DNA from 4 places in the Methylobacterium tardum genome. Region 4 is predicted to be linked to each of the others. Evidence: predicted binding sites of a transcription regulator. Region 4 holds the regulator's gene; each other region holds the start of a gene.

Region 1 (4,269 bases), 700 kb from region 4:
CTCACGTCCAAGCGCCCGCGCCGCGCGCCGGGCACACCCGATCCGGGGCACCGTCGCGCATCACGGTGAAGGCCGGCTTAAGAAAGCGCCGCCTCGTCACCCGGCTCGTCGCCTGTCCCGACAGGATAAAGGCGGCGCGGGTGAATCGATCGACAGCATTCGGCACCGACCACGACTTGGTGGAAGCGGCGGGATGTGGCGAAGGTATGGCTCGACGCGGCCCCGGCGCCGCGTCGGGGCCTCCGCGCGGCACGCGGCGGCGCGGGTGTGCCCCCGAAGCCTCAGGACTCGACCGGGTCGGACCCGAGTCGGGTGACGTGCCCCATCTTCCGGCCCGGGCGCGCCTCGCCCTTGCCGTAGAGGTGCAGATGCGCGCCGGGCTCGGCCAGCAGGGCGTGCCAGTCGTCGGCCTGGGCGCCGATGAGGTTGCGCATCTCCACCGGCAGGCCGCCCACCCGGGCGGCGTCGCCCAGCGGCCAGCCGCAGACGGCGCGGACATGCTGGGCGAATTGCGAGGTCCGCGCCCCCTCGATGGTCCAGTGCCCGGAATTGTGGACCCGCGGCGCGATCTCGTTGACCACGAGGCGCTCGGCACCGTCCTCCCGCACCAGGAACATCTCCACGGCGAGCACGCCGACATAGTCCAGCGCGTCGGCGATGCGCTGGGCGATGTCGAGGGCGGCGCGGCGCGTCTCGGGCGACACGCCGGGAGCCGGGACCCGGGTCAACGCGAGGATGTGATCGCGATGCTCGTTCTCGCATAGGTCGAACGCCGCGAAGCTGCCGTCGCGGGCGCGGGCGCCGACCACCGAGACCTCGCGCTCGAACGGCACGAACCCTTCGAGGATCAGCGGCGCGCCGCCGAACTCGGCGAACAGGGCGTTGCGGTCGCCCTCGGCCCGCTCGCGCAGCATGCGCTGCCCCTTGCCGTCGTAGCCGAAGCGGCGGGTCTTGAGCACCGCCGGCAGGCCGATCACCTCGATCGCGCGGTCGAGGTCGTCGGGCGTGTCGACCGCCCGGAACGGCGCCGTCGGGATGCCGAGACCGTTGATGAATTCCTTCTCGGACAGGCGGTCCTGCGTGGTCGAGAGCGCCCGCGCGTTCGGGTGCAGGGCGGCGTGCCGGGCCAGGATGTCGGCGGTGGCGTGCGGGATGTTCTCGAACTCGTAGGTGACGACGTCGACGCTGCGCGCGAAAGCGGCCAGCGCCTCGGCATCGTCGTAGGCCGCGCAGGTGGTGCGGGCGGCCACATCGAAGGCGGGGCTGTCCTGGTCGGGCGCGTAGACGTGGACCTTGAGGCCGTAATTGGCTGCGGCCAGCGCGATCATGCGCCCGAGCTGGCCTCCGCCGACGATGCCGAGGGTGGAGCCGGGGCCGAGGGTCTTGTCCGTCACGCGTTCTCTTCCGTCACCGGCCGCTCGGCCACCGAGGCGGTCTGGGCCGCGCGCCACGCGTCGAGTCGCTCCGCCAGCTGCGGGTCAGAGAGCGCCAGGACAGACGCGGCGAGCAGGGCCGCGTTGATGGCCCCGGCCCGACCGATCGCCAGGGTCCCCACCGGGATGCCGGCGGGCATCTGGACGATGGAGAGCAGGCTGTCCTGGCCGGACAGGGCCTTGGATTCCACCGGCACGCCGAAGACCGGGAGCCGGGTCATCGCCGCCGCCATTCCGGGCAGGTGTGCGGCGCCGCCCGCACCGGCGATCACGACCTTGAGACCGGCCGCGACCGCGCCCTTGGCGAAGGCCACGAGACGGTCGGGCGTGCGGTGGGCCGACACGATCCGCGCGTCGTAGGGCACGCCGAGCGCGTCGAGCGTCTCGGCGGCATGCCGCATGGTCGCCCAGTCGGACTGGCTGCCCATGATGATCGCGACCGGAGGCGACACCATCGTTGATCCCGGCAAAAGAGGGCGCTTACAGGCGGCGCAGGCCCGCGGCAAGGCGGGGCGCGGCGGCGTCCACCGGCATCAGGCGATGATGTCCGGCGTCAGCGCGTCCTCGATGTGGAAGATGCGGTCGCGCAGCGTGAGCTTGCGCTTCTTCAGCCGCTGGATCTGGAGCTGGTCCCCGGCGACGCTGAGCTCCAGCGCCTCGATGGCGCTGTCGAGGTCCCGGTGCTCCTCGCGCAGCCGGGCCAGCTCGCCCAGGAGATCCGACTGCGCACTCTCACCCGACTCTTCCGCCATTGTCACCCGCGGACCCGAAGTTCGTTCATGGCTCGGGAGCATGCGTCACGCCCGGGCGCCGGACAAGACGGCGCGGTAAGCATTCGTGAGACTTAGCAGCAGAAAACGCTTCGACAGGTCCGGCATCCTGTGCCAATCTCGACGTGTCGAAACGATGACAGGAGATTCGGCTCATGTCGCTGCAGACGCATCTGAACCAACTCGCCCGGAAGCACGAAGCCCTCGAGCGCGAGATTCAGGAAGCGACCCACAGGCCTTCGGCGAACGACCTCCACATCGCCGAGCTGAAGCGACGGAAACTCCTTCTCAAGGACGAGATCAACAGGCTGCAAGCGGGCAACGACACGTTGCACTGAGGCCTGGCACTGAGGCCTGACACCTCACCCGAGATAGCACACCCCGTATGATAGAAGCCGCCGCATCGGACCTCCCGGTGCGGCGGCTTTCTTGTGGCGCGCACGCCGCCGCGCGGGGGCGAGGCCCACTCTCCCCGCGCGCGAGAATGGGCTACTCTAAGCCGGCCGCCGGAGAGCGGTCCGCGAGGAAACGCCGAAGCGATGACGAACGCCAGCCTTCCGGGCCGCTACCCGGAGATCTACGAATCGGCCCGCCGCGATCCGGAGAGGTTCTGGCTCGGCGCGGCCCGGTCGCTCGACTGGGTGCGCGCGCCGGAGCGGGCCTTCGCACCGGATTCGGGGCCCTACGGCCGCTGGTTCCCGGACGGCACGCTGAACGCCTGCCACAACGCGGTCGACCGTCACGCCGAGGGGGCGCGGGCGGAGCAGGTGGCGATCCGCTACGATTCCCCCGTCACTGGCACCAAGCGCAGCATCACGTACCGGGAATTGCGCGACGAGGTGGCGGTTCTGGCCGCCGTGCTGGCCGGGCTCGGCGTCGGCCGGGGCGACCGGGTGATCCTTTACATGCCGATGGTACCCGAGGCGCTGTTCGGCATGCTGGCCTGCGCCCGGCTCGGCGCGGTCCATTCGGTGGTGTTCGGCGGCTTCGCCGCCAACGAGCTGGCGGTGCGGATCGAGGATGCGGCGCCGAAGGTGGTGCTCGCCGCCTCCTGCGGCATCGAGCCGAACCGGGTGGTCGCCTACAAGCCCCTCCTCGACGCGGCGATCGCGGCCTCGCGCCACAAGCCGGAGGCCTGCCTGATCCTCCAGAGGCCGCAATGCGCGGCCGCCCTGACGCCGGAGCGCGACCGCGACTGGGCCGAGACCGTCGCGGCCGCCCGGGACGCGGGGCAGAGGGCGGCCTGCGCACCGGTCGCCGCCACCGACCCGCTCTACATCCTCTACACCTCCGGCACGACGGGGAAGCCGAAGGGCGTTGTCCGCGACACCGGCGGCTACCTCGTCGCTCTCGCCTGGTCGATGCCGAATCTCTACGGCGTCCAGCCCGGCGAGACCTATTTCTGCGCCTCCGACATCGGCTGGGTGGTGGGCCATTCCTACATCGTCTACGCGCCGCTGCTGCACGGCTGCACGACGGTGCTCTACGAGGGCAAGCCGGTCGGCACGCCCGATGCCGGCGCCTTCTGGCAGGTCGCCGCCGAGTACGGCGTGACCTGCCTGTTCACGGCGCCGACGGCGCTCCGCGCCATCAAGAAAGAGGATTCCGCGGGCGCCCGGATCGGCGCCTACGACCTCTCGGCCTTCCGCAGCCTGTTCCTGGCCGGCGAGCGCGCCGACCCCGACTCAGTCGCCTGGGCCGAGCGGGTGCTGAACCGGCCGGTCATCGACCATTGGTGGCAGACCGAGACCGGATGGCCGATCGCCGGCAACCCGCTCGGGCTCGGCCTCCTGCCGGTGAAGCACGGCAGCACCTGCGTGCCGATGCCGGGCTACCGGGTCGAGGTGCTGGACGAGGGCGGCAAGCCCGTCCCGGCCGGCACGATGGGCACGATCGCGATCCGCCTGCCCCTGCCTCCCGGCTGCCTGCCGACCCTGTGGGGCTCGGACGAACGGATGCGGTCGAGCTACCTCGCCACCTTTCCGGGCTATTACGACACCTCGGATGCCGGGGTGATCGACGCGGACGGCTACATCACGGTCCTGGGCCGGACCGACGACATCATC
Region 2 (4,269 bases), 1.5 Mb from region 4:
GGACGTGGTGTTCGCGCTGATCTTCGTGATCGCCTTCGGCCTCGGACCGATGGTCGGCGTGCTGGCCATCGCGATCCACACCACGGGGGCGCTGGGCAAGCTGTTCTCCGAGGTGGTCGAGAATATCGACATGCGGCCCGTCGAGGGCCTGTCCGCCTCGGGCGCCTCCTGGGTCGAGACCGTGCGCTTCGCGGTGCTGCCGCAGGTGCTGTCGAACTTCGCCTCCTACGGGCTGCTGCGCTTCGAGATCAACGTGCGCGGGGCGGCGGTGCTGGGCTTCGTCGGGGCAGGGGGGATCGGCCAGGAGTTCCTGGCCGCAATCCGCAACTTCTACTACGCGGACGTGAGCGCGATCCTCGTGCTGATCATCCTGACGGTGTTCTGCATCGACCTCGCCACCGAGCGGGTCCGCCACCGGCTGATCGGCCCGGAGACTGTCCGATGAGCCCGCCCCGCACCGGAGCCCTGCGGGCGGCGGCCCGGGCCGACCTCGCCCGGCTGCGCGCCCGCTACCCGGCGCAGTTCCGCGCCGACCGGGCGGCGCGGGCGCGCCTCGTCGTCGGTCTCGGCGTCCTGGTGGGTCTCACCGCCCTGGCGTGCTGGCGGCTCGACATGTCGGTGGCGCGGATCCTCCACGGGCTTGGGCGGCTCGGCACCTTCGCGGTGCTGATGCTGCCGCCATCCCCGGAGGGCCATCTCTGGACCTTCCTGCACGCGCTCGGCGAGACGCTGGGCATCGCGTTCCTCGGCACGCTCACGGCGGCGATGCTGGCCTTCCCGGTGGCGTTCCTGGCCGCCCGGAACGTCGTGCCGAACCCGTTCGCCCGGTTCGCGGTCCGGCGCGGCCTCGACATCCTGCGCTCCGTGGACGTGCTGATCTGGGCGCTGATCTGGATCAACGTCGTCGGGCTCGGCCCCTTCGCCGGCCTGCTGGCCATCGCCTGCTCGGACGTGGGCGCGCTGGGCAAGCTGTTCTCCGAGGCGATCGAGACCTGCGACCGCCGCGCCGGCGAGGGCGTCGTCGCCTCGGGCGGCTCGGCCCTCCACCGCATCCGCTTCGGGCTGATCCCCGGGGTTCTGCCGGTTCTGGCGAGCCAGGTGCTGTACTTCTTCGAGTCGAACACCCGCTCGGCCACGATCATCGGCATCGTCGGCGCCGGCGGCATCGGCCAGTACCTCACCGAGCTGATCCGCGTGCTGGAACTGCAGCAGGTCGCCTTCCTGGTGCTGATGATCCTCGTCACCGTGGCGGCGATCGACTGGGTCTCGACCCGCCTGCGCCGGGCGATCATCGGGCCGGCGGCGCGCTGAAAGTCTGGCCGGGTGACGTCATTCCGGGGCGCCGCAGGCGAGCCCGGACCCGGATGGGGCACGCCGGAGGCGGGCAATTCTGACCCGCCGCCGCATCCAGGCCTTGTCCAAGTCTGTTCACCCCCCGATTACCAGCTCCACCCGGTCGGCGGCGAACAGGGTCCGGTTCGCCTGGATCGGCACGCCCGCGGGATCGACATTGACGCTCGACACCACGAGGACGACCCGCCCCGGCGCGATGTCGAGCCGCCGCGCCTCCTCGGCATCGGCCGGGCGGGCGCGGACGCGTGTCGAGAGCCGGGTGTAGTCGGGGACGCCGCAGGCCGCGAAGGCCCGGGTGATCGAGCCGCGCGCGGCATAGGCCTCGCCGAAGCCGGCGAAGCGCGGCAGCGGCAGCCAGGTCAGCGCGGTCGAGAGCGGCGCGTCGTCGGCCCGGTGGACGGTCTGCAGTTCCAGAATGGGCGCGCCGGGGGCGAGGGCGAGCGCCGCCGCCTGCTCGGGCCCGGCCGGCCGCGTGGTCGCGCCGATCAGGTCACCCCAGGCCTCGCGGCCCGCCCCGGCGACGATCTCGGAGAAGCGGGTGCGCGGCCCGATCGGGTAGGCGAGGGGCGCCTCCTCCACGAAGGTGCCCCGGCCTTGGCTGGCGCGGACGAGGCCGCCCTCGGCGAGGGCGGCCAGCGCCCGCCGCACCGTGTGCCGGTTCACCGCGAACCGCGTCGCCAGGACGGCCTCCGGGGGCAGCTTCTGGCCCGGCGCGTAACCGCCTGCCGCGATCTCGGCCGTCAGGGCGTCGGCGATCTGCCGCCACGCCGTCAGTCCCTCGCCCCGGACAAGGCCGGGTGCCTGCGCCTGCGCATCCATCCTGTCATCCAAACTTCATTTGTGGCCGGCACGCCAGTTGTCTATACACCTATACAACCGAGCGATGGAGGGAGTCGCGGTGACGACGAACCCGAGGGATCCGGAATCCGGCGGCGATGGCGCGGCGCGCCGGGCCGTGATGGCGCTCTGCGCCGAGGCGAGCCGCGCCGATCTGGAGGCGGCCCTGTCGGCGCTCGACAGCCCGGCCAGCGCGGATCTGCGGCCGCCCGAGACCGGCCTGGTGATGGCGACCGGCCGGATCGGCGGCGACGGGCGCCCGTTCAATCTCGGCGAGGTCAGCGTGACCCGGGCCGCGATCCGCCTCGCGGACGGCCCGGCCGGCTTTGCCTACCATCTCGGTCGCGACCGCACGAAGGCGCGGCTCGCCGCGATCCTCGATGCCCTCTGGCAGGACCCGGCCCGGCGCGCCCGGGTCGAGGCGGCCCTGGAGCCTGCCGCCCGGCGGGTCGAGGCGTCCCGCGCGCAGGCGGCCCGGCGCACGGCCGCGACCCGGGTCGACTTCCTGACCCTCGCCCGCGGGGAGGATTGAGCATGCTCGCACCCGGCTTCGCCGATCCCGTCCACGATGCGCAGGCGGCGTTCCGCGCAGTGATGGACGCGCTCGCCCGGCCCGGCCGAATCCGGCCGCTCGACGCCGGCCTCACGCCGCCCGCGCCGCTGACGCCGGAACTCGCCGCCGTCGCCCTGGCGCTGACCGACGCCGACACGCCGGTCTGGCTCGACGCCGCCCTCGCCGACGCGCCGGAGGTCGCCGCGTATCTGCGCTTCCACACCGGAGCGCCGCTCACCGACGACCCGGCCCGGGCCGCCTTCGCGCTGGTCCGCGAGCCCGCGCGTTGCCCGCCGCTCGGCCGCTTCGCGCCGGGTACGCCGGCCTATCCCGACACCTCGACCACCCTGATTCTCGCCCTCGACGCCATCACGTCGGGGGCGGGGCTGCACCTGACCGGTCCCGGCATCGCGGGGAGCGCCCGCATGGCTCTGACGCCCCTGCCGGCCGGCTTCGTCGGCCAGCTCGCCGAGAACCGCGCCGACTTTCCCCTCGGCGTCGACCTGATCCTCACCGCTCCGGGCCAGGTCGCCGGCCTGCCGCGCTCCACCGTCGTGACGGAGGCTTGAGCCATGTACGTGGCCGTGAAGGGCGGCGAGGCCGCCATCGACAATGCCCACCGGCTCCTCGCCGAAGCGCGCCGCGGCGACCCGGCCGTGCCGGAACTGTCCGTCGCGCAGATCCGCGCGCAGATGGCGCTGCTGGTCGACCGGGTGATGACCGAGGGCTCGCTCTACGATCCCGACCTCGCGGCTCTGGCCCTCAAGCAGGCCCGCGGCGACGTGGTCGAGGCGGTGTTCCTGGTCCGCGCCTACCGGACGACGCTGCCCCGGTTCGGCGCCTCCGTGCCGCTGGAGACCGGCGCGATGGCGGTGGAGCGCCGGATCTCCGCCACCTTCAAGGATCTTCCGGGCGGCCAGGTGCTCGGGCCGACCTTCGACTACACCCACCGGCTGATCGACTTCGCCCTGGCCGCCGAGGCGGATGTCGAGCCCGCGGCCGAGGCCGAGCCGCGGGCCGATGCCGGCACCTGCCCGCGGGTCACCGACCTGCTGGCGCAGGACGGCCTGATCGAGCCCTCGCCCCCGGATGACGGCGCGCCCGCGGGTGACCTCACCCGCGAGCCGGTGGATTACCCGGCCGACCGGGCGCTGCGGCTCCAGGCGCTGGCGCGGGGCGACGAGGGCTTCATCCTGAGCCTCGGCTACTCGACCCAGCGCGGCTACGGCCGCACCCACCCGTTCGTGGGCGAGATCCGGGTCGGCGAGGTCGCGGTCGAGTTCGTGCCCGAGGAGCTGGGCTTCGCGGTGCCGCTCGGCCGGGTGCGGCTCACCGAGTGCCAGATGGTCAACCAGTTCAAGGGCTCGCGCGCGGCGCCGCCCCAGTTCACCCGCGGCTACGGGCTGAGCTTCGGGCAGAGCGAGCGCAAGGCCATGGCGATGGCCCTGGTCGACCGGGCGCTCCGCGCCGAGGAGCTCGGCGAGCCGGTGGCGAGCCCGGCCCAGGACCAGGAGTTCGTCCTGGCG
Region 3 (4,269 bases), 2.2 Mb from region 4:
CCGGGCGCAGCTCGCCCGGATGAAGCGGGACGCGTTCCTGATCAACACCAGCCGCGGCGGCCTGATCGACGAGGCGGCCCTGATCGAGGCGCTGGAGGCCGGCACGATCGCGGGCGCCGGGCTCGACGTGTTCGCGCAGGAGCCCCTGCCCGCCGACCATCCCCTCGCCCGCCAGGCGCGGGCGATCCTGACGCCCCATGTCGGCGGCTCCACCGAGGCGGCACTGATCCGCACCGCCGAGACTGCGGCGGGCCGGGTGGTCGACGTCCTCGCCGGCCGGCGACCCGCCGGGCTGGTCAACCCGGATGTCTGGCCGCACCGGCGCGCCCTGTGACGCCGCCCGGAGCCCCGCGATGATCGTCGACCTGAACTGCGACATGGGCGAGGGCTTCGGCGTCTACCGCCTGGGCGACGATGCCGAGATGCTGACCATCGCCACCTCGGCCAACATCGCCTGCGGCTTCCACGCCGGCGACCCGCTCGTCATGCACGAGACCCTGCGGCGCGCCGCCGCGAACGGCGTCCAGGCCGGAGCGCATCCGGGCTTCCTCGATCTCTGGGGCTTCGGCCGGCGCCCGATCCACGGCGAGCGGCCGGCGGATGTCGAGAAGGCCGTGCTCTACCAAGTCGGCGCCCTGCTGGCGCTGGCGCAGGATGCGGGCTGCCCGGTGCGGCACGTGAAGACCCACGGGGCGCTCGGCAACATCGCCAACGAGGACGCCGATCTCGCCCTGGCGGTGGCCCGGGCGATCCGGACGCTGGACCGCGACCTGATCTTCGTGGTGATGCCCGGCCTGGAGACCGAGCGCGCCGGCGAGCGGCTAGGCCTGCCCCTGGTCCGCGAGGTCTACGCCGACCGGGCTTACGCGGATAACGGCAACCTCGTCTCGCGCAAGCTGCCCGGGGCGGTGCTGCATGCGCCCGACGCGGTGGCCGAGCGCGTCGTGCGGATGCTCGGCGACGGGGCGATCACCTGCGCGTCCGGCGCGCGGATCCCGACCCGGATCGACAGCGTCTGCGTCCACGGCGACACGCCGGGCGCCGTGGCGATGGCCGCGCGGCTGCGCGACGCGCTCGCCGCACAGGGCATCGCGCTCAGGCCCATGGCCGCGGTGATCGGCGCCTGAGGGGAAGCGATCGCGTCCTCCGGAGCCCCGCGACCGAAGCCGCATCACCACCGTCAAACCGGGCCCGCGCAGCGGAGCCCGGACCCGGAGGGATTCGCCTGCGGCGCCCCGGAAAGACAGTGAGGACCATCAGCCAGGCGTATCCCGATCGTGGCAGAGGAAATGTCCGACGCGCGTGACCTTTAGCCGGCGCAGCTGAGGGGACCCCACGCGCCATCCTCCGGCTGCGTTGCCGAGCCCAGGCGCGCGACGTCAGCAGCCCGCGCGGCGACGCTTCCGCAATCGCGGCCGCGCCGAAGCCGGCCGATGCGCATCCGGATCACGACCTTTCGTCCCGGGCCGGCCGCCACCACGGTCGCGTGTCATGCAATCGTCGCAGACGGGCCGGAAAGCCACGCGCTGCATCCGAGGCCAGAGAGGGCTCCATGGACTTCCACCGCCGCTTCACGGTCCTGATGTGCGCCCCGGCCTTCGACCCGGACGATCTCGAGGGCGCGCGCGTCAACCAGATCGTGGCGGCCGTGGAGCAGCGCGGCTTCGAGGTGGTGCGCGCCCGGCGCGTCGAGGACGCGGCCATCGCGGTCCAGACCGACGCGGCGGTCGGCTGCCTCGTGGTCGACTGGGGCAAGCGCGGCCTCGACGGCAAGGCCGCCGCCCTCATCGACATGATGCGCCGGCGCGGCCTGGAGATGCCGATCGTCATCATGGTCCGCCGCAAGCGGCTGGAGGACATCCCGGTCGAGCTCCTCGACTTCATCGACGGCTACATCTTCCTCGCCGAGGAGACGCCCGAATTCATCGCCCGCGGCCTCGTCAGCCGGGTCACGCAATACGCCGAGACCCTCAAGACGCCGTTCTTCGGCGCGCTGGTCGACTACGCCGAGAAGGGCAACCAGCTCTGGACCTGCCCGGGCCACAACGGCGGCATCTTCTACAACCGCTCGCCGATCGGCCGGATCTTCGCCGAGCATCTGGGCGAGGCGATCTTCCGCGACGACCTCGACAACTCGGTCCTCGACCTCGGCGACCTGCTGACCCACGAGGGCCCGGCGCTGAAGGCCCAGAAGGAGGCCGCCAAGATCTTCGGGGCGGAGAAGACCTACTTCGTCCTCAACGGCACCTCGGCCTCCAACAAGATCGTCCTGTCCTCCCTGGTGGCGGAGGACGACCTCGTCCTGTTCGACCGCAACAACCACAAGGCGGCCCACCACGGCGCCCTGTTCCTGGGCGGCGGCATCCCGATCTTCCTGGAGACCGACCGCAACGCCTACGGGCTGATCGGGCCGATCTTCCACGAGGCCCTGGACGAGACCCGGATCCGGGAGAAGATCCGCCGCAACCCGCTGGTGACCGACCCGGAGGCGTGGCGCCGGGAGCGGCCGTTCCGCGTCGCGGTGATCGAGCAGTGCACCTACGACGGCACGATCTACGACGCCCAGGAGGTCCTGGAGAAGATCGGCCACCTCTGCGACTACATCCTGTTCGACGAGGCCTGGGCGGGCTTCATGAAGTTCCACCCGCTCTACGCGCGGCGCTTCGCCATGGGGCTGACCGGGCTCGACGAGACCTCGCCCGGCATCGTCGCCACGCAATCAACCCACAAGCAGCTCGCGAGCTTCAGTCAGGCCTCGCAGATCCACACCCGGGACGGGCATATCCGCGGCCAGACCCGGCGGGTCGAGCACAAGCGGCTCAACGAGAGCTTTCTGGTCCACGCCTCCACGTCACCCTTCTATCCCCTGTTCGCCTCCCTCGACGTCGGCGCCCAGATGATGAAGGGGCGCTCCGGCATGATCCTGTGGGACGACACGATCCGGCTCGGGATCGAGTGGCGCAAGAAGGTCCGGGCGATCCGGCGCGAGTTCGAGGAGAACGAGCGCGACCCGGCGCGGCGCTGGTTCTTCGACCCCTTCGTGCCGGACGTGACGGTGAACGCCGACGGCGCCGAGGTGCCGTGGGAGAGCGTGCCGACCGACGAGCTCGCCGCCACGCCGCGCCACTGGGAGCTGAAGCCGGGCGCGCGCTGGCACGGCTTCAGCCACGTGGCGCCGGGCTACGCCATCACCGACCCGAACAAGCTCACCGTGCTGACCCCCGGCTTCGACCGCCACACGGGCGCCTACGCCCAGCACGGCGTGCCGGCGCCGATCGTGGCCCAGTACCTGCGTGAGAACCGGATCGTCGCCGAGAAGAACGACCTGAACTCGCTGCTCTTCCTGCTGACCCCGGGGGTCGAATCCTCCAAGGCCGGCACGCTGATCTCGGGCCTCGTCGCCTTCAAGCGGCTCCACGACGACAACGTCGCGCTGGAGGAGGCCATGCCGGAATTCGTCAACCGCCGGCCGAACCGCTACCGCGGCGTGCGCCTGCGCGACCTCTGCAACGAGCTCCACGCCTTCCACCGGGAGGCCGGCACCTCGACGCTGCAACGGCGGCAATTCGCCCCCGAGCACCTGCCCGAGATGGTGATCCCGCCCAAGCGCGCCGCCCAGCTGCTGACCCGCAACAAGGTCGATTACGTGCCGATCGCCGAGGCCGAGGGGCGGATCGCCACCACGCTGATGCTGGTCTACCCGCCGGGCATCGGCACGGTGCTGCCGGGCGAGCGCCTGGACGAGCGGGCCAAGCCCATGCTCGATTATTTCAAGATGTTCGAGGCCTCCGCCAACCTGTTCCCGGGCTTCGAGGCCGAGATCCAGGGCGTCTACCGCGAGGTCGACCCGGATGGGCGGATCCGCTTCCACACCTACGTGGCGCGAGAGGGGGCCTGATGGAGATCGAGGTCGAGACGCCCGGCCTAATCCCGGCCCGTGCCTGCCCCGACATCGTCATCCGCGCCTCCTCGGACGCCGATGTCGAGGCGATGGTGGCGATCTACGAGCACCACATCAGCCGGGGCGTCAGCGATGTCGGCGTCGGCGAGGAGGACCGGCTGCTCCCCGACGACCTGAAGCGGCGGCGCAAGACCATGCGCAAGAAGCGCCTGCCGCACCTCGTGGCCGAGCGGGACGGCGCGGTGGCGGGCTACGCCTACGCGGTGCCGTTCCGGAAGCGGCCGGCCTACCGCTACACGCTCAAGCACTCGATCTACGTGCATCCCGACCATCTCCATGCCGGGATCGGCCGGCGGCTGCTGCCGGCC
Region 4 (4,269 bases):
GGAGGTGATCCTGTTCGACGAGCCGACCTCGGCCCTCGACCCGATCTCCACGGGCCGCATCGAGGAGCTGATCGAGCAGCTGCGCGACGAGTTCACCATCGTGATCGTCACCCACAACATGCAGCAGGCGGCGCGCATCTCGCAGTTCACCGCCTTCATGTATCTGGGACAGCTCGTCGAGTTCGGTCCGACCAACCGGATGTTCATGAACCCGACGGAACGCCGCACGCAGGACTACATCACCGGCCGCTTCGGCTAGTCTGCCGGGCCGCTCCGGTCTCGGGGCCGCCGCTCGCGTCTCCAGCGCGCCGGCGGATCCCGCAAGCCTCCCGGAGGGCCGTCCCCGGGACCCCATCGAAGGATCCGCCATGCCCGGCCATATCGTCACCTCCTACGACACCGACCTGGAGAACCTGCGTCGCTCGATCTCGGAGATGGGCGGCGTCGCCGAGAAGATGACCGCGGAGGCGACCGACGCTCTCGTGCGCCGGGACGACACGCTCGCCCAGGCGGTGATCCTCGCCGACAAGCGGCTCGACGCGCTGCAGCGGGATATCGAGGAGCGCGCGGTCCTGCTGATCGCCCGGCGCCAGCCCCTGGCGATCGACCTGCGCGAGACCATCTCGGCCATTCGCGTCTCAGGCGATCTCGAGCGGATCGGCGACCTCGCCAAGAACGTCGCAAAGCGGGTGGTGGCGATCTCCGACCAGGCGCCGGCCCAGAAGATCGTGCTCGGTGTCCGCCACATGAGCGACCTCGCCGAGGGACAGCTCAAGGACGTGCTCGACGCCTACGCGAGCCGCGACGTCCGGGCGGCCCACGATGTCTGGGAGCGCGACGGCGAGATCGACGCCCTGTACAATTCCCTGTTCCGCGAACTCCTGACCTACATGATGGAGGATCCGCGCAACATCTCGTTCTGCACGCATCTGCTGTTCTGCGCCAAGAACGTCGAGCGGATCGGCGACCACACCACCAACATCGCCGAGACGATCCACTACCTCGCCACCGGCGAGACGCTGGCGGGCGACCGGCCGAAGAACGACGCGTCGAACTACGCGACCGTGGACGGGGTGCAGGCTCCGTAGGCGGGCCGGCCTGATTTCACGCGCCGGCCTGCGCGCTCTCCTGTGGGGCGCGGTCGGAAAATCGGAGGGTGCGGGTTGAGGCTGAGCGGCGCCTCCCGCACCCTCCGCCTGCAGTCCGCTCCGATGCGCGTCGGGGTGTCGGCAGGCCGTGTGGCGCCGCCTCGGGAACGGGTCTTCGAACGTGAGCATGCAAGTCCTGATCGTCGAGGACGAGGAGGCGCTGACCACGCTGCTGCGCTACAACCTTGAGGCCGAGGGCTTCCTCGCCGACTCGGCGGCCCGCGGCGACGATGCGGAGCTGCTCCTGGCCGAGCGGATTCCCGATCTCGTCCTGCTCGACTGGATGCTGCCCGGCCTCTCGGGGATCGAGCTCTGCCGCCGGATCCGGGCGCGCCGGGAGACCGAGCGGCTGCCGGTGATCATGCTCACTGCCCGCGGCGAGGAGGGCGACCGGATCCGCGGTCTCGGCACGGGCGCCGACGACTACATCGTCAAGCCGTTCTCCGTGCCGGAGCTGCTGGCCCGGATCCGCGCGCTGCTGCGCCGGGCCAAGCCTGCCCACAGCTCGGATCGGCTGGCCGCCGGCGATCTCGAACTCGACCGGACCGGCCACCGCGTCCGCCGCGGCGGCGAGGAGCTGCATCTCGGCCCGACCGAGTTCCGGCTGCTGGAATTCCTGATGCTGGCCCCGGGCCGGGTCTTCTCCCGCGAGCAGCTCCTCGACGGGGTCTGGGGCCATGACGTCTACATCGGCGAGCGCACCGTGGACGTGCATGTCGGGCGCCTGCGCAAGGCGCTGAACGGCCCGCGCCAGGCCGATCCGATTCGCACGGTCCGCGGCTCGGGCTACGCCTTCGGCGAGACCTTCTCGCTGGAGGCGTGAGGCGGCCGCACGGGCTCTCCGAAACGAACTTCGGTCCGGCGCACTGTCGTCGCGCGCATCGACGTGTACCGGAGCGGCGCGCGGCCGGTCGGCGTGGCGCTGCTGGATTGCTTCGCTCCGCTCGCAAAGACGGCGACCGCGCGTTGATGCATTAGGGGCTCGGATCCCAGAAAGGCTCAGCGGGCCAGCGCAGCACTCCGGCCGGACGAGGCCGGGACCGCATCCAGCGCCGCCAGAACCGTTCCCTCAGTCAGGATCTGCGGCAGCACCTGGGGCTCCCCGGTCCCGGCATAGAGCAGGTAGAGCGGTACGCCGCTGCGCCCGTACTTCTCCAGCAGGCGGGTGATCTCGGGATTCTGGTTGGTCCAATCGCCCTTCATGTAGGTCACGCCGCGCTCCGCCATCGCCGCCCGCACGGCCTTGGTGTTGAGCGAGGTCGCCTCGTTCACCGCGCAGGTGATGCACCACGCCGCCGTCATATCGATGAAGACCGGGCGGCGGGCGCTCACCAGCGCGTCGAGGCGCGCCTGCGTGAACGGCACGATCCCGTCGGCAGCAGCCTGCGCCGACGGGAGCGTGCGCTGCTGCGGGAGGGTCACGGCGAGCGCCGCGACGGTGACGATCGCCAGGATTGCGGCGGCCTGGGCGATTCGACCGGTGCGGGGCGCGGCGGCGCGTCCACGCTCCCAGGCCCAGGCGGCGAAGCCGACCAGAACCAGCCCGATCAGCGCCGCCAGCAGCCCGCGCGGATCGACCTGCTGCGCCAGCACCCAGACCAGCCACGCCACCGTCGCGTAGACCGGGAAGGCCAGGATCTGCTTGAGGACCTCCATCCAGGCGCCGGGCCGCGGCAGCGCCCGCAGGGCCGGCGGCCAGAGGGTCAGCGCCAGGAAGGGCAGGGCGAGGCCGAGGCCGAGGCTCGCGAATACCGCGAGCGCCACGCCGGCGCTCTGGGTCAGCGCGAAGCCCACCGCCGAGCCCATAAACGGCGCCGTGCAGGGCGTGGCCACGAGCGTCGCGAGCACGCCCGTGAAGAACGAGCCGCTCAGGCCCGCGCGCCGGGCGAGGCCGTCGCCGAGGCCGGCAAGCCGGCCGCCGACATGGACGACCCCCGACAGGCTGAGGCCCATCGCGAACAGCAGATAGGCCAGCCCCGCCACCACGATCGGCGATTGCAGCTGAAAGCCCCAGCCGATCGCCGCCCCGCCGCCCTTCAGGGCGATCAGCAGCGCTGCGAGGCCCAGGAAGCTCGCCAGCACGCCGGCGGTGTAGGCCAGGCCGTGGAGGCGGAGGCGACCGGGGCTCTCGCCGGCATGCCGGATCAGGCCGAGAACCTTGATCGACAGGACCGGGAAGACGCACGGCATCAGGTTGAGGATCAGGCCGCCGAGGAACGCGAAGGCCGCCGCGGTCGCGAGCGTCAGCGCGTCGACATCGGGCGCGATCGCCCGTGCCGCGGGCGCTTCCGGCGTGATGGCCGGAGCCGCCGTCGGCAGGACCGGCTCGTCGCCATACGCGAAGGCGAGCCGGCGGGGACCGGCCTCAGTGACCTCCTCGAGAGTGAGCACGCCCGGCAGCGCGGCGGGCGCCGGCTCGGTCGGGCTGCTGCGGGCGAGGGTGAGATGCAGGCCGGTCTCATCGACCGACATCACCTGCGCGGCGGCGTTGTCGATCGCCGTCTCGGAATAGGGGAAGAACGCGGCGTTCCGGACCGAATCCGGCTTGAGGCCCATTGCCGCGAAATCGAGCCGCAGCGTGTCGCCCTGACTTGCGAGATGCAGCGGCCAGAGCGGCGGGACGGGCAGGGCGGCCCGGGCGCGGGCGAACAGGGCGGCGTTGTCCGGATCGGGCCGGGGCTCGGCCACCGGCAGCGTCAGCGCGAGGTCGGCGGAGCCCGGCACGCACTCGGTCTCGCAGACGAGATAGGTGAGCTTCGCCCGGATTTGCACCGGGTCGGCCGGATCGAGGCTCGGCGGCGGGGTGACCGGCACTAGGAGCGTGACCTCGCCCTCGTAGCCGTAGTTCATCAGCGTGGCGATCGGGATGCGCTCCGGCGCCGGCCACCGGAGCGCCCCGGCGTTGAACCCCGCCGGCAGGGTCCAGGTCACCTCCGGCGGCAGGCCGGAATCGCCCGGATTGCGCCAGTAGACGTGCCAGCCGGGCTTCACCTCCATGCGCACGGCGAGGGTGAACGGCTGCGCACCCGCCACCGCGACAGGCTCGGCCACCAGGCTCGACCGCACAAGGTCCGGCGGCGTGCGGAAGCTCGATTGCAGACCCTGCGCCGCCGCGGCCGAG

Evidence for each region. Region 4 encodes PhoB, which activates phosphate uptake and scavenging genes when phosphate is short. Its sites were predicted from a motif close to TGTCATNNANCTGTCAT; they were not measured.
Region 1: the regulator PhoB is predicted to act here: its motif matches at 2,329-2,345, upstream of M6G65_RS05785 (YdcH family protein).
Region 2: the regulator PhoB is predicted to act here: its motif matches at 2,175-2,191, upstream of phnF (phosphonate metabolism transcriptional regulator PhnF).
Region 3: the regulator PhoB is predicted to act here: its motif matches at 1,488-1,504, upstream of M6G65_RS24635 (Orn/Lys/Arg family decarboxylase).

The regions. Positions count from the first base shown of each region.
Region 1 covers NZ_CP097484.1:1,199,701-1,203,969, forward strand. The annotation lists gene M6G65_RS05770 (5-(carboxyamino)imidazole ribonucleotide synthase) at 282-1,394, opposite strand; gene purE (5-(carboxyamino)imidazole ribonucleotide mutase) at 1,391-1,888, opposite strand; gene M6G65_RS05780 (YdcH family protein) at 1,967-2,185, opposite strand; gene M6G65_RS05785 (YdcH family protein) at 2,359-2,541, shown strand; gene M6G65_RS05790 (propionyl-CoA synthetase) at 2,743-4,269, shown strand, end outside.
Region 2 covers NZ_CP097484.1:5,849,898-5,854,166, forward strand. The annotation lists gene phnE (phosphonate ABC transporter, permease protein PhnE) at 1-445, shown strand, start outside; gene phnE (phosphonate ABC transporter, permease protein PhnE) at 442-1,311, shown strand; gene phnF (phosphonate metabolism transcriptional regulator PhnF) at 1,429-2,172, opposite strand; gene phnG (phosphonate C-P lyase system protein PhnG) at 2,312-2,722, shown strand; gene phnH (phosphonate C-P lyase system protein PhnH) at 2,725-3,312, shown strand; gene M6G65_RS27970 (carbon-phosphorus lyase complex subunit) at 3,316-4,269, shown strand, end outside.
Region 3 covers NZ_CP097484.1:5,149,651-5,153,919, forward strand. The annotation lists gene M6G65_RS24625 (hydroxyacid dehydrogenase) at 1-334, shown strand, start outside; gene M6G65_RS24630 (LamB/YcsF family protein) at 354-1,127, shown strand; gene M6G65_RS24635 (Orn/Lys/Arg family decarboxylase) at 1,553-3,898, shown strand; gene M6G65_RS24640 (GNAT family N-acetyltransferase) at 3,898-4,269, shown strand, end outside.
Region 4 covers NZ_CP097484.1:498,965-503,233, forward strand. The annotation lists gene pstB (phosphate ABC transporter ATP-binding protein PstB) at 1-259, shown strand, start outside; gene phoU (phosphate signaling complex protein PhoU) at 369-1,088, shown strand; gene phoB (phosphate regulon transcriptional regulator PhoB) at 1,276-1,971, shown strand; gene M6G65_RS02370 (protein-disulfide reductase DsbD family protein) at 2,148-4,269, opposite strand, start outside.